2 regions of the Paenibacillus sp. GYB004 genome follow, and region 1 is predicted to be linked to the other one. Evidence: riboswitches for the same ligand, from Rfam matches in the RefSeq annotation. Region 1 holds a riboswitch; the other holds the start of a gene.
What was found. Region 1 has a riboswitch for cyclic di-GMP ahead of PV433_RS24720 (S-layer homology domain-containing protein). Riboswitches for the same ligand answer to the same signal wherever they lie in the genome.

Region 1 (6,092 bases):
ACTGTTGTTCGGAAACGTCTCCTGGTTGCCGATCACCGTCCAGCTTCCATTTGCATACTGATGGACCAACGTTTTTGAAACATACGTTCCGCCCTGCATGTCAATTTTGAAATACGATACGTAAAACGAATCCTTCGCCTTTACGAAGTTGATGTACATGGGCGACATTTCCGAGAAATGGACTGCACCTACGCTTTCCCATTCACTTCCGTTGTATTTCCGTACGTTAACATACTGTTGATTGGAAGAATTTTGATGATTGTAGGCAACGTAAGGCGTTCCATTGTCAACGTAAATTTTGGGGTTTTGCACGAAATCAGGAAAAAAAAGGTGGCTAGATGGCAACTGAACCTGGGAAGATCCGCCTATTATTTTCTCCCACGTATTGCCATTCAGCTTTTCCACTACTATAGATATTGGGCTTATTTCCTGGTAAACCACATAGGGTGTTCCTTGATAGACATACAGATCGTTAGCCTGAGTTTGCTGGCCGAGCTGTGCGTTGCCGACGGTCTTCCAGGTCCCATCCTCCAACTTCATAACAATCACTTTCCCTATCGAATAAGAAAGATAAGGAACGCCTCCGTCAACAAAAAGAGAGTACTGCTCCATTACGGTTCCTATAAAGAATGTGGTATTTCCCGCCAAAGACCAAGCGTTTCCGTCATACATTTTCACGTACAACCTATCCCCTTGATTCGTATTGGCCGTATAGGCAACATAAATGATCCCGTCATTACTAATGCTCATTTGGACGGTATAGATGTGGCTATGATTATCATCTGAGATGGATTCGCTGCCTACCGGCTCCCAGGTACTCCCGTTGAATTTCTTCACCTTCACCCTTGGGTTATTGTTTTCCGTCTGGATATAAGCGACATAAGGACTGCCGTCGTATGTAGCGATCGCATTGTCTGCTATGTATCCCCCTTCGTGAATGCTGCTCACATCCTTCCACTCGGATGCTGCCTGCACCGGTGCCGCCTTCAATCCGGCGAATGCCCATACCATTACCAGACCGAAGATCAGCATGCGCTTCAATAAACGCGACATTTCCCTCACCTTTTTCTATTGTTTTATCCACTTCTATATGGACTTGTATTCTAATTTATCAACTACTTCTCACAAAAAACTCTCATACTCGCTAGTTTCCAGGCAAAACATGTTCGAACGTGCAGCTATTTAAATGCTGGAGGGCCCGTTGAATGCAATTATCCCGGCATGGGTTCCACGCCGGGATACATATTAGCAGCTTTGCTATTCGATTTAACTATCCTTCAGCAGACATCGCCATTGCTTTGGTTTCATGAACGGTGCCAAATGGATGCTCCGGCGGCGCGTAGATCACGTAAACTTTAAGGGGGGTGTTGCCTGTATTGGTTACATTGTGCCATTTCCCGGCAGGTATCATAATGGCGTAGCCGTCATAGGCCATTTCCTGAAAATCCAACCGGTCTTTCCGATCACCCATTTGAACAAGCCCCTGGCCTTCTTCAATCCGTATGAATTGGTCAGTCGTCGGATGGACCTCCAGTCCGATATCATCACCGACATTAATACTCATCAGAGTCACTTGAAGATGCTTCCCTGTCCATAAAGCGGTACGGTAAGTATGATTTTGCTTTGCTGCCTGATCTATATTCACTACAAAAGGCTTCGGACCGTAATCTCTTAGCATTATATTTCCAGTGTGATTACTGTCGTTCCTGTACCCATTGTAATAATAAGGATTATAACCCCAATAGTGGTTGATCCAGTTGCTACGCATAGGATTATACCCTTGATAACGACGGCAAGAATTATAGTACATGCTTATTCATTCTCCTCTTATGATTTCATTGTTTACTTTTTATCCTATGCGTTTACCTATTTAATGGACTGCAAAATTTACAATAACAGGCTATAGCCTAATAAATGATGACAGAACAAATACAAAAAATTTGCTATTCATGCAGCCGAGTCAGCTTTGGTTGAAGAGCACCTGTTATTCCCAGCAAAAAGAGGCCTTCCCTTTTTAAGGGAGGCCTCTTTTTCTATTCTCATTGAACCTTCTTCCTTCGGACCATACAGAATTAATGACGAAGCCAAGAAAATTCGTATCAACAATCCCAAGGAGTAAGATATTTCTCGCTTTCGCCTCCGAACGAAAGTCCGGCGGCACGCGTCTCGCTTCTCCCGAAGCAATCGCCGCAAAATAACGGAACGCCTACCCGCTCATATTATGGATAAGTCCACCACATAGGGCTAAATGGATAGAAAAAACTTCCGATAATATAACTACAGACCTATACAAATCATCTATACTTATTGATATATTTTTCCTTGTAAAGATTTGTAGAATTAAATAGAACATTGGAATAAAGGCAAACCCGCTGAAAAGCGGAGACGCAAAGCTACAGGGGCTAAAACGGACTTGCACGTCCGCGATGCCAGCCAGCTGCCCGCAACGGAGGACTGACCTCCGTCTGTTTGCTTTGTGCTGACCAGACGGGGGTTTTTTGTGTTTGTTAACGGAGATAACCGTTGGATGCTGGAAGGAGGTGAAAATAACGTTCGAGTTTTTTCTTAAAAGGGCCGCCATCCCCTGGGGCTTAAGGATCGGCTACAAATTTGAAGAAACTTGAGATGGAAAAGAGGTTTCGAAACAGTCGGGGATGACTTAAGATCGTGCAGATACGACTCTTTCTTTTCACAATCTCAATATGCATCTTATTCACAACAGGAGGTATGTAAAATGTGGACTCGTCCTCGACTGCGGTCGTTGCGGCCATTTGTTTCGGTTGCGCTTAGCGCAGCCCTGGTTCTTTCTACTTTGATGGGATTGTTGTTTTTTCCGGCTCCGGCTTTGGCAGCTTCGGAGACAAAAGTGTTTCAGGAGGGTCTTGACGGGTATGCGGGCAATCAGAGTACCTTTATCACCTTTGCTAATCCTGACGATAATTACGGTACAGATACCATATTTTCCATTAGAAAAACCCTGTTGGACCTTCGGGCTCCTTTTATGCAATTCAATCTTTCATCCATACCGCGACATGCAACGATCGACAGCGCGACGCTGGAATTGACCACTTTTTCTAACGGCGTTTCATCTACGAGCGCAAATGTAGCTGTCCATAAAATCACAGTTCCTTGGGATGAAGCAACGATTACATGGAATAACTCGGTCGGCGCTGCGGTCTATGATCCGACTCCTGTCACCATACAATCGATGGACGGCAGACTAGCCAATTCCATAAGCAGTCTGGATCTAACCGCTCTTGTGCAGCAATGGGTTGACGGCACTGCGGATAATTATGGGTTCATGTTGCAGGTTACGGAATTGGACTCTGGAGTGATGGCGTGGCATAGAGGCTTTCATTCGGATGATTCAACCACGCAGACCAGCCGACCGAAATTGACCATCTCCTACACGTATGTACCCACAACGGGCGTGGTTGTGACGCCGGCTACCCTGCCGCTTGTGCTGGGAGGAAGTGCCGGACAACTGAGTGCCAATGTGCAGCCCGATGATGCTTTCAACAAGAACGTGCAGTGGACATCGTCCGATACCGCCATCGCGACCGTAGACGCAAGCGGGCGTGTTACAACGGTTGGCCTCGGCACAGCGACCATAACCGCGACGACGGAAGAAGGGAACTTTACCAATTCGAGTACGGTGACCGTTTCCAGTGCAAACCTGAGCGGCCTGGTAATCTCGGAAGGTGAGCTGTCGCCGACGTTCAACAGTGGAACGACGAACTATACGGCTACGGTGTCGGGCAGTATGAACAACCTGACGGTTACGCCGTCCGTATACGATCCGAATGCGACGGTGACGGTGAACGGCGCATCGGTAGCAAGTGGCATGCCGTCGCAAGCAATTCCGCTGAACGTTGGGAACAACGAGGTCAAAGTAACGGTCACGGCTCAGGACCAAGTGACAGATAAGACGTATACGATCATGATTACCCGCGAAGCTGAAGCTTCGACGCCAACAGATGATGGAGACTTGGATTCCAGTGACGGTAGTGGCGGAGGCGTATCAACACCAACGACCCCCGTTAATCCGACAAATCCTCCTGTAGACAAGCCGGATACGGAAAAGCCGCCGGAACAGTCGGGCGGGGCTGCTTGTACAAAGCTCACCTGGAGTGATATCCAGAACCATTGGGCGAAATCGGACATCGAATCGGCTTCGCAGCTGTGCATAGTTCAAGGCCCTTCGATCGACAAATTTTTGCCGGACGATGAGGTGACGAGGCTGCAATTCGCATTGATGGTAGAACGTGCAATGAAGCTGCAAGATTCGGGGAACACAGCTGTCTTGGACAATTTCGCGGATCAGGCAGACATCCCTGCCTGGGCGACGGCTGAATTGTCCGCTGCTGTCGGGGCAGGCATCATTGAAGGCTATGAAGATGAGACGCTGCGTCCGAACGAGAAGATCAACCGGGCGGAGATGGTCACCATGCTGATCCGAGGCTGGAAAATAACGGCTTCGTACGGGGTGACCTCGTTCTTGGACGATGCGGACATTCCGGACTGGGCGAAAGGGTATGTCGCGAAAGCGGAACGAGAAGGCATTATCCAAGGCCGCTCCAATAACCGATTCGAACCGTCAAGTACGGCCACAAGGGCGGAAGCCGTTGCAGTGCTGGTCCGCATGCTTCAAGACAAACCATAACTGGCAGCGATATGGGTTGAGAATGACCATAACCTCTATCTATGCATTCTTGCGAATGCTGGATGGAGGTTTTTTCCTGGGGAACGTTCTTCTAATTCAACTCAGCTGCCTGTATGCAGACCTGACCCAGGGCCGTTCCGATAAGGGATCGTTGTACAACTGTGAAAGACTGGTTCCCTATATAGGGGCGGCTTCGTAGAGATCGGCGATCGGATCGCCCTTAGCCTGTAGTAGACCGCCGTCCATGGAACGCCCGACGCGATCTGTTGCCAAGGAGGCTGAACCGATGAACTTTCCCGGCGATGAAAAAGAGAATCCCCTGCGGCCTTAGACCGGGAGAGGATTTTTTATATCAACCGATTTTTTTCTTGACCATTCGAGTTATCCGTTTTCCGGATTTCGGGAGAGGAAATACCCTTGCTTTTTCCACATACGTAACACCGGTATATTTTTTCAATTCCAATCTTAAGCTCGGAGAATCGCTGTTCGGATTTCGCACTAACCAATGATAGATCCATACTTCGTTTGGGGGCGTATTCCCATTTTTGATCGGACAAAGTAATCTGCCGTTTTTCACTTCCCTTCCTGCCGGGAATGCGGGTGATTGAGGCACTTTGAATTTGACGGCAACGCATGAGCCGGCCGGTATGGCGGGCGAAGGGACCGTACCGGTGCAGCGCCCTTTCTGATCGCTCTTTTTAAAGGGTGTTTTTCGAATTTCAATAGGCGTAACCGTGATCAACTGGCGGAACAGGTGTCCCGTTTTCCTGTTGATGTTGTAATGCAAAATGGTAACAGGTCCGCTATACGTTGCCGGATTCAGGCTATTGGGGGAAACCAAAACGCCATCGTGGACGGTAGCCGGCGCCCCCATCGTAGTAAAGTAAAGGATGCCGACGCAATCCCCAGCTTTTATAGTAGCCAAATGAACCTCACTCCTTACTCTTGATCCTGCATCGTATGAGGCTCACTCCAAAAATTCTTGTGCTCCTGCCAGGGGCCGTTTCTCCCTATTCGTATCCGGATCCCCATATTCCGACGAACCTCTATAGGCATTCGCACATAGTCTGGGTGTATATGAGCCGAGGAGGAACGTCAGCATGTTGAAGCCCGCCAAACCTGTTCAAGTATTACAAAACAATATTTTCGAAATTACCGGCGTAGATACCGTGGAGAAATTTTTAAAGGCCGTCGATCAAATTTATCGGATGGTGTGCCCGCCCCAAAAGCCCCGGTCCTGCGAGCTTTGGTTCAGAGGAACCAAAAGTACGACCTTCAACCTCGAGCCGTCTATCGCCAGAGGGCTCGGGGCCCAATCCGAAATTGTCTACTTGTCCAAATTTCGCTCGCTTGCCTATCCTTACTTGGGCAATGTCCCCTATTTCCCCTTTTCCGAAGACAAAACGCACTCCTACTGGGGCTGGCTTTT
Region 2 (6,092 bases), on a different contig from region 1:
CTCATAACGGCCGCTTTGACGTTTATCGTCAGAGCTTCCTACGGGCCCGAACCATGGAAACTTACAAGCGTGACCCGTCAGGCGCTAAGCGGAATGGAGCTTCCCGATGCGGCTATCGTATCGGTAGACCCGGGCGAACGCGGCGTGCGTTCCGTGTTGTTGGCAGACCGGGAGAACGGCTTGTACCACCGGATATTTGTTGCGCGCAAGTTCGGGATGATATGGAGCAACCCAGGCGGAGGCAGCTTTCGAATGTCTCTAGATCCCGGAATAAAAGTAGATTTCGGCGGAGGAATGACCACGATAGAGGACTACAGGTTTTTTTACTACTCCGGCCAAGTAAATGATCCCGCGATCGCCAGGCTGCAGGTTGTCTGGCAGGACGGCGTATCCCAGGACGTCACAGTGCAAAATGGACTTTATCAAGTGATCCGGGCACTTCCGGCACGTTCATCGGTATGGAATCCCCGAGACAAACTGATCGCCTATGACAGTCAGGACCGGACTCTATACGAGCTTACTCCGGAACGCAACGAAATACGCTGATCTCCCGCCGGCTTGAGTTGATGCGCATCCTCTCAGCGTGTATGCTGTACAGATAGGAACGTATAAAGGAGATCGGGTCATGGATATTCGCATCGTATCGCTTAATGTCGGTAAACCGCAGTCGTTCATCTACAAAGGCGCCGCAGTAGAAACGGGGATTTTCAAGCAGCCGGCGGAGCAAGGTCCGGTGCTGCTGACCGCGACGAATTTTGCAGGCGACGGCCAGGCCGATCTCGTCCACCACGGAGGACCGGACAAAGCCGTATGCGTCTATCCGTTCGAGCATTATGCTCACTGGGAGCGCGAGTTGAACCGGACTATGAGTTACGGGGCGTTTGGGGAAAATTTGACGGTGCTCGGCATGACGGAGGACCGGGTATGTATCGGCGATATTTACGCCTCAGGAGAGGTACGTCTTCAAGTGACGCAGCCCCGGCAGCCGTGCCACAAGCTGGCCAAAAAATACGATATCCCGGACCTCGCGCTACGGGTGCAGCATACGGGCTACACCGGCTTTTATTGCCGCGTGCTGACGCCGGGACTGTTCGACCGGAGCGCCCCTCTGACCTTGGAGCGCCGGCACCCGCTCGGCATAACCGTTCAATACGCCAACACGATCAAACATCACGACAAGATCAACCTGGACGGGATCGCCGCCCTGCTAGCAGTAGAGGAGCTGTCGGGCAACTGGCGGGCCTCTTTCGAGAAACGAATCGCAGGAACCGAACCGTCCGAAGGCGAGCGGTTAAACGGGAAGCCGTAACCCTCGGCTCTGCATCATCTTTTTTGCGAGCAGAGCGCGTTTAGCTTCGCTGAAACGACATATGTGCGAGTTAGCTAAATGGCTAAATGGCAAACTGGCTAACTAATTAACTAATGAGCTAACTAACCAACTCTAACCAACCAAATAGGAGCCTTTAGTCGTGTCCAGGCCGGTTTTCGGACAAAATAAAGCATACAAACCGCTCTTATTCGGTTCTGTCCCCGCTTGGAGCTGGACAACAGGCTAAAGCTAAACGGCCGCCCACGATAGGCGACTTTGCAGTACTGCCGCCTTGGAGCACTTGCAGCACTTGCAGCACTTGCAGCACTTGCAGCACTTGCAGCACTTGCGGCATTTGCAGCACTTGCGGCACTTGCGGCACTTGCAGCACTTGCGGCACTTGCAGCACTTGCGGCACTTGCTGACTCGACAAGCAGATGGCCCCATCCCCGTTTTAGTACGGCGGAAACTTTGATCTACCCAAAAAAGACCGGCAAGGCTCAACCTTCATCCGAAGGCTGGACTTTGCCGGTCTTTCCATATTTCCTCTATTAGCAAGCACAAGGCTTGAACGTATGATCTTTGATCGTCCGGACTACTTTAATCGACGTAACGGAAGTAGCCAGCGGCTGTCTTGGCTTGAAGGTGAGATTCAAGAAATCGGTAAGCTCCACTTCATGACCGGAATTTTTGAACGCTTCGACGAAATCGCCGACAGTCGGTTTTTTGCCGAGCTCGCAATAGATGTCGATCTGCTTGCTCACTTTGCCAAATTTGTCAAAATACTCCACCGTCGAGTAATATCTTTCCTTCAACATACAGTTCCTCCTAAGAAGTGTAGTCTACCGAATGTTGATGGAGCAGCTTCGCCTCCAACCATTTTCGGCAACCCGGCCGCCTTAGAGAATCCTCCTTAGGCCCGTCGGCTTTGCGTCCCGGACTTTCGTCCGGTTTGCCTTTGTCGTCCTGCTCAGAAACGCACTTTCATACCCGTATTACCTTTTACTATACAATATTACGGGACATTTATCTAGACGAAATCTTCCAAAGTCAAGATGAAATTCGAGCACTCGTTTTGCTGCTTTGGCACTATTCACTTTGTGTTGGTTCTTGTCGAATAAAAAGTATACCCGGATGCTGAGATGGCGGAAGGGAAATTCATATACAGGGGGAACGAGCATGTCTACTCATTGGAGCCGGAGCATCATTGCCAAGCTGAGCTTTTTCGCCGCGCTGTGCGCACTGTTGATGACGGCCGGACAAGCCGCAATTTCTTATTTGCAGCAAAAGGATCAGTATTATAACGAGCTCAAACAGTACCAGCAGATGGTGCACAAGTCTGTCGAGCAGCATGCCGGAAAGTTCGCTTCGCTCAAAGACTTTATCAAGACCAACAAAAAAGCCGATCCGGCACAGCCGGGCATTGCCCTTATTCAACCTTATATGGACCTGTACACCGGATCGGGCGGCGTGGCCAATACGTATCTGCTCTATCCCGGAACGATCGAATCCGGGGGCAAAACCGCGATGACGATCATGCTCGCGAACAAATCGCTTGCCGATTCCGGCTTCCAGCCTTCCACTCCGTACGAGCTGCCTCCGGCATTTACGAAAGCGATCCGGGCGGCGGAGAGCGGCGAGATCGGGGTATCCGACGTATTTTCCGACGATTATGGAACATGGGTCAGTATTTTGAGTGCGATACGCGATGAGAATGGCGGCGTTACGGCCATTTTGGGTATTGATTTCGATTATGCCAACGTACAGCATCAGCTGGACGCCAAGCTGAGAACCAGCTTGCTGGTCGGCCTCCTCACCGGGACGATCGCCGTGGCAATGATGATCGCCGTCATCGTATGGATCATCAGGCCGGTTCGCGAACTGACCCGGATTACTCAGAAAGTGGCCGGCGGGGATCTGACCGAATCGGTCTCGATCCGGCGCAAGGACGAGATCGGCGAGCTGGCCGCCTACTTCGGCGTCATGATCGGCAATATCCGCGAGATGATCGGGCGCATCCGCGAGACGTCGGACGTCGTCGCCGAGAACGCCGAGACGCTGCACGAAGGATCGGAGCAGACATCGGAAGCTGCCCGCCACGTCGCCATGTCGATCGAGCAGGTAGCGGCCGGTACCGAGCGGCAGTTGACGAGCTCGGAGGAAAGCGCCAAAGCGATGGAGGAGATGGCGCAGGGTGTCCAGCGGATCGCGGAGTCGGCGGTAACCGCAGCCGATTCGTCCAATCAGGCGTACTTGCTCGCCGAACAGGGAAGCGAGCAGGTGCGCGGCAACAGACGACAGATGACGGCCATTCAGGGTGCCGTCAACAGCGCGTCCGGCTCTATGGAACGGCTGGGCCGGTTATCCGACGAGATCGGATCGATTACATCGCTCATCTCGACCATCGCCGGACAGACGAACCTGCTCTCTCTGAATGCGGCGATCGAAGCGGCCCGGGCCGGGGAACACGGCCGCGGCTTCGCCGTCGTATCCGGTGAAATCCGCAAGCTCGCCGAGCAGTCCCGACAAGCTGCGGTCCAGATCCACGATCTCGTCGATTCGATCCAGGCGGGGACCCGCGAAGCGATCCAGACGATGCAGACGGGAGCCAGCGAAGTGGAGGGCATGTCCGAAACCGTCGAATCGGTCGACCGTTTATTTACGAGCATCGTCGGTTCGATCGAAGAGGTAACCCGTCAGATTATGGAGGTATCCGCCTCGTCCGAGCAGATGTCCGCGAGCTCGCAGGAGGTAAGCGCCTCGATCGCCGAACTGGCGCACATCTCGAAGCAGGCGACCGAGTACACGCATCAAGTCGCGGCCAGCTCGGAAGAGCAGCTCGCATCCATGGAAGAAATCGTCCGCTCGTCCACCGCTTTGCACGATACGGCGCAGCAGCTGCGAAGCGTAATCGACAAATTCAAATCGTAAAGCGCACGGACTCCTTCTTATTTTGTAATCAAATTGAAATGTTATTTTCATGGAACTCTAATGTTCGGGCGTTATACTAATTCTCGACCCCCTTTTTTCATATATAAATGTTTACGACCCGCGGCCCGTTGCTTGCGGGTCGCTTTTTTTGCGCTTCATCGCAGCCGCCGGGATACAAGGATTTCCGGACGTTCAGGAGCATAATCGCCCCGTCCAGTAAGGCTCGCCTTATTTGTAATCAAACTGCAATCTGATTTTCATCTCTCTCTAATGTTCGCGCGCTATACTAATTCTCGACCCCCTTTTTTCATATATAAATGTTACGACCCGCGGCCCGTTGCTTGCGGGTCGCTTTTTTTTGCGTATCCTTGATCGCACAAGATCGGAACCCTCAAACGGATTTATCTGGAAAATCCGGAGATTTCATGGTTATAATAAAGCAAGAACCGCTAGAAAGAAGCAAGGGGGGGTGCTAATGAACCGTTTTCTGGATGCGAACGATCCGGCCGGATTTGCCGCTTACTCCGCTTCCCATCTGGGAGCGCTGGCCGTTCTGGTCGTCCTGCTCTTGATGCTGTATGGGTTGCGCCGCTGGTTCCGGTACGGAAACAGAAGCCGTTACGGCCGGTACGCTCTCGCCGGCGTGCTCGCTTTGTCGGAATTATCGCTAAACGTATGGTATGTGACCGAGGACGTGTACAGCGTCAAGGATACGCTTCCGCTGGAGCTCTGCAGTATCACCTTGTACTTATGCGTATTCATGCTTTTTTTCAAAAGCCGGCTTTTATTTGAAATCGCTTACTTCACAGGAATCGGAGGGGCGATGCAGGCGATGTTGACGCCGGTGCTATATTACGATTATCCTCATTTCCGGTTTCTCGAATTTTTCGCCGCCCATATCGCGATTCTATTGGCCGTTTTTTATATGGTTTGGGTCGAGCGTTTCCGGCCGACCTTCCGCTCGGTGCTGCTTGCCATGGGATTTCTGAACGTGCTGCTCCCCGTCATCCTGTTCGTCAATGCGGTCACCGGCGGCAACTACATGTTTCTTTCCGGCAAGCCGGAAACGCCTTCCCTGCTCGATTGGTTAGGTCCGTATCCGTGGTATTTGTTGTCGCTCGAGGCGGCCGCCTTCTTCCTGTTCCTGCTGCTGTATGTTCCGTTTGCCCTGACTCCCGCTTCCCCGACCGAACAACAGAACAAGCCTGGGTAACAAGCGTCCGGCCAGGCGGCCTTTACATCAGCGCATCCGCCGCTTTCTCCAGCCCCATTCCTCTAGACGCTTTCAGGAGGACGGCATCGCACGGCTTCACGATCTCCCGAATCCATCCGACCGCCTCCTCCCTGCTTCTGAACGCCGCCACATGCCCCGGGGGATACACCTTCGCTGCTTCCTTGGCGATCTCTTCGCCAAGCTCTCCGATCGTAACGACATATTGGATACGTTCGGGATTCAACATCCGCCCGATTTCCCGATGAAATTCCGCCGCCCGGCCGCCGAGCTCGAGCATATCTCCGGCTGCCATAATTTTATTCCCGCCGACGCCGAGCTGCTCGAACGTCTCGATCGCCGCCTTCATCGACACCGGACTGGCGTTCCAGGCATCGTTAATGATCGTATAGCCTAGAGACGAATGCAGCACTTCCATCCTCATCCCGGTAACTTTTGCAGCTTGCAAACCTGCCGCTATAAGCTCCCTGGGAATGCCGAGCAGCCTCGCTGCAGCGATTGCCGCCAAGGCGTTGTTCACATTATGCCGGCCGAGCAGCGGGATGCGATACGAGGCGTCGTCGAGCTTGAACCAGGTTCCCCCGGGATCGTCGCCAACCTCACCCGGCACGAGATCGTGGG

Region 2: linked by a shared signal. The riboswitch ahead of PV433_RS30405 (hypothetical protein) and the one ahead of PV433_RS24720 (S-layer homology domain-containing protein) in region 1 are both predicted to bind cyclic di-GMP.

What each region holds. Positions count from the first base shown of each region.
Region 1 covers NZ_JARBDB010000057.1:347,936-354,027, forward strand. The annotation lists gene PV433_RS24710 (dockerin type I domain-containing protein) at 1-1,053, opposite strand, end outside; gene PV433_RS24715 (cupin domain-containing protein) at 1,271-1,810, opposite strand; cyclic di-GMP riboswitch class I at 2,353-2,445, shown strand; gene PV433_RS24720 (S-layer homology domain-containing protein) at 2,816-4,663, shown strand; gene PV433_RS24725 (hypothetical protein) at 5,016-5,588, opposite strand; gene PV433_RS24730 (FRG domain-containing protein) at 5,764-6,092, shown strand, end outside.
Region 2 covers NZ_JARBDB010000067.1:75,001-81,092, forward strand. The annotation lists gene PV433_RS30390 (hypothetical protein) at 1-546, shown strand, start outside; gene PV433_RS30395 (MOSC domain-containing protein) at 626-1,309, shown strand; gene PV433_RS30400 (hypothetical protein) at 1,515-1,742, opposite strand; gene PV433_RS30405 (hypothetical protein) at 1,861-2,127, opposite strand; cyclic di-GMP riboswitch class I at 2,191-2,276, opposite strand; gene PV433_RS30410 (methyl-accepting chemotaxis protein) at 2,489-4,240, shown strand; gene PV433_RS30415 (YwaF family protein) at 4,716-5,453, shown strand; gene PV433_RS30420 (UDP-N-acetylmuramoyl-tripeptide--D-alanyl-D-alanine ligase) at 5,476-6,092, opposite strand, start outside.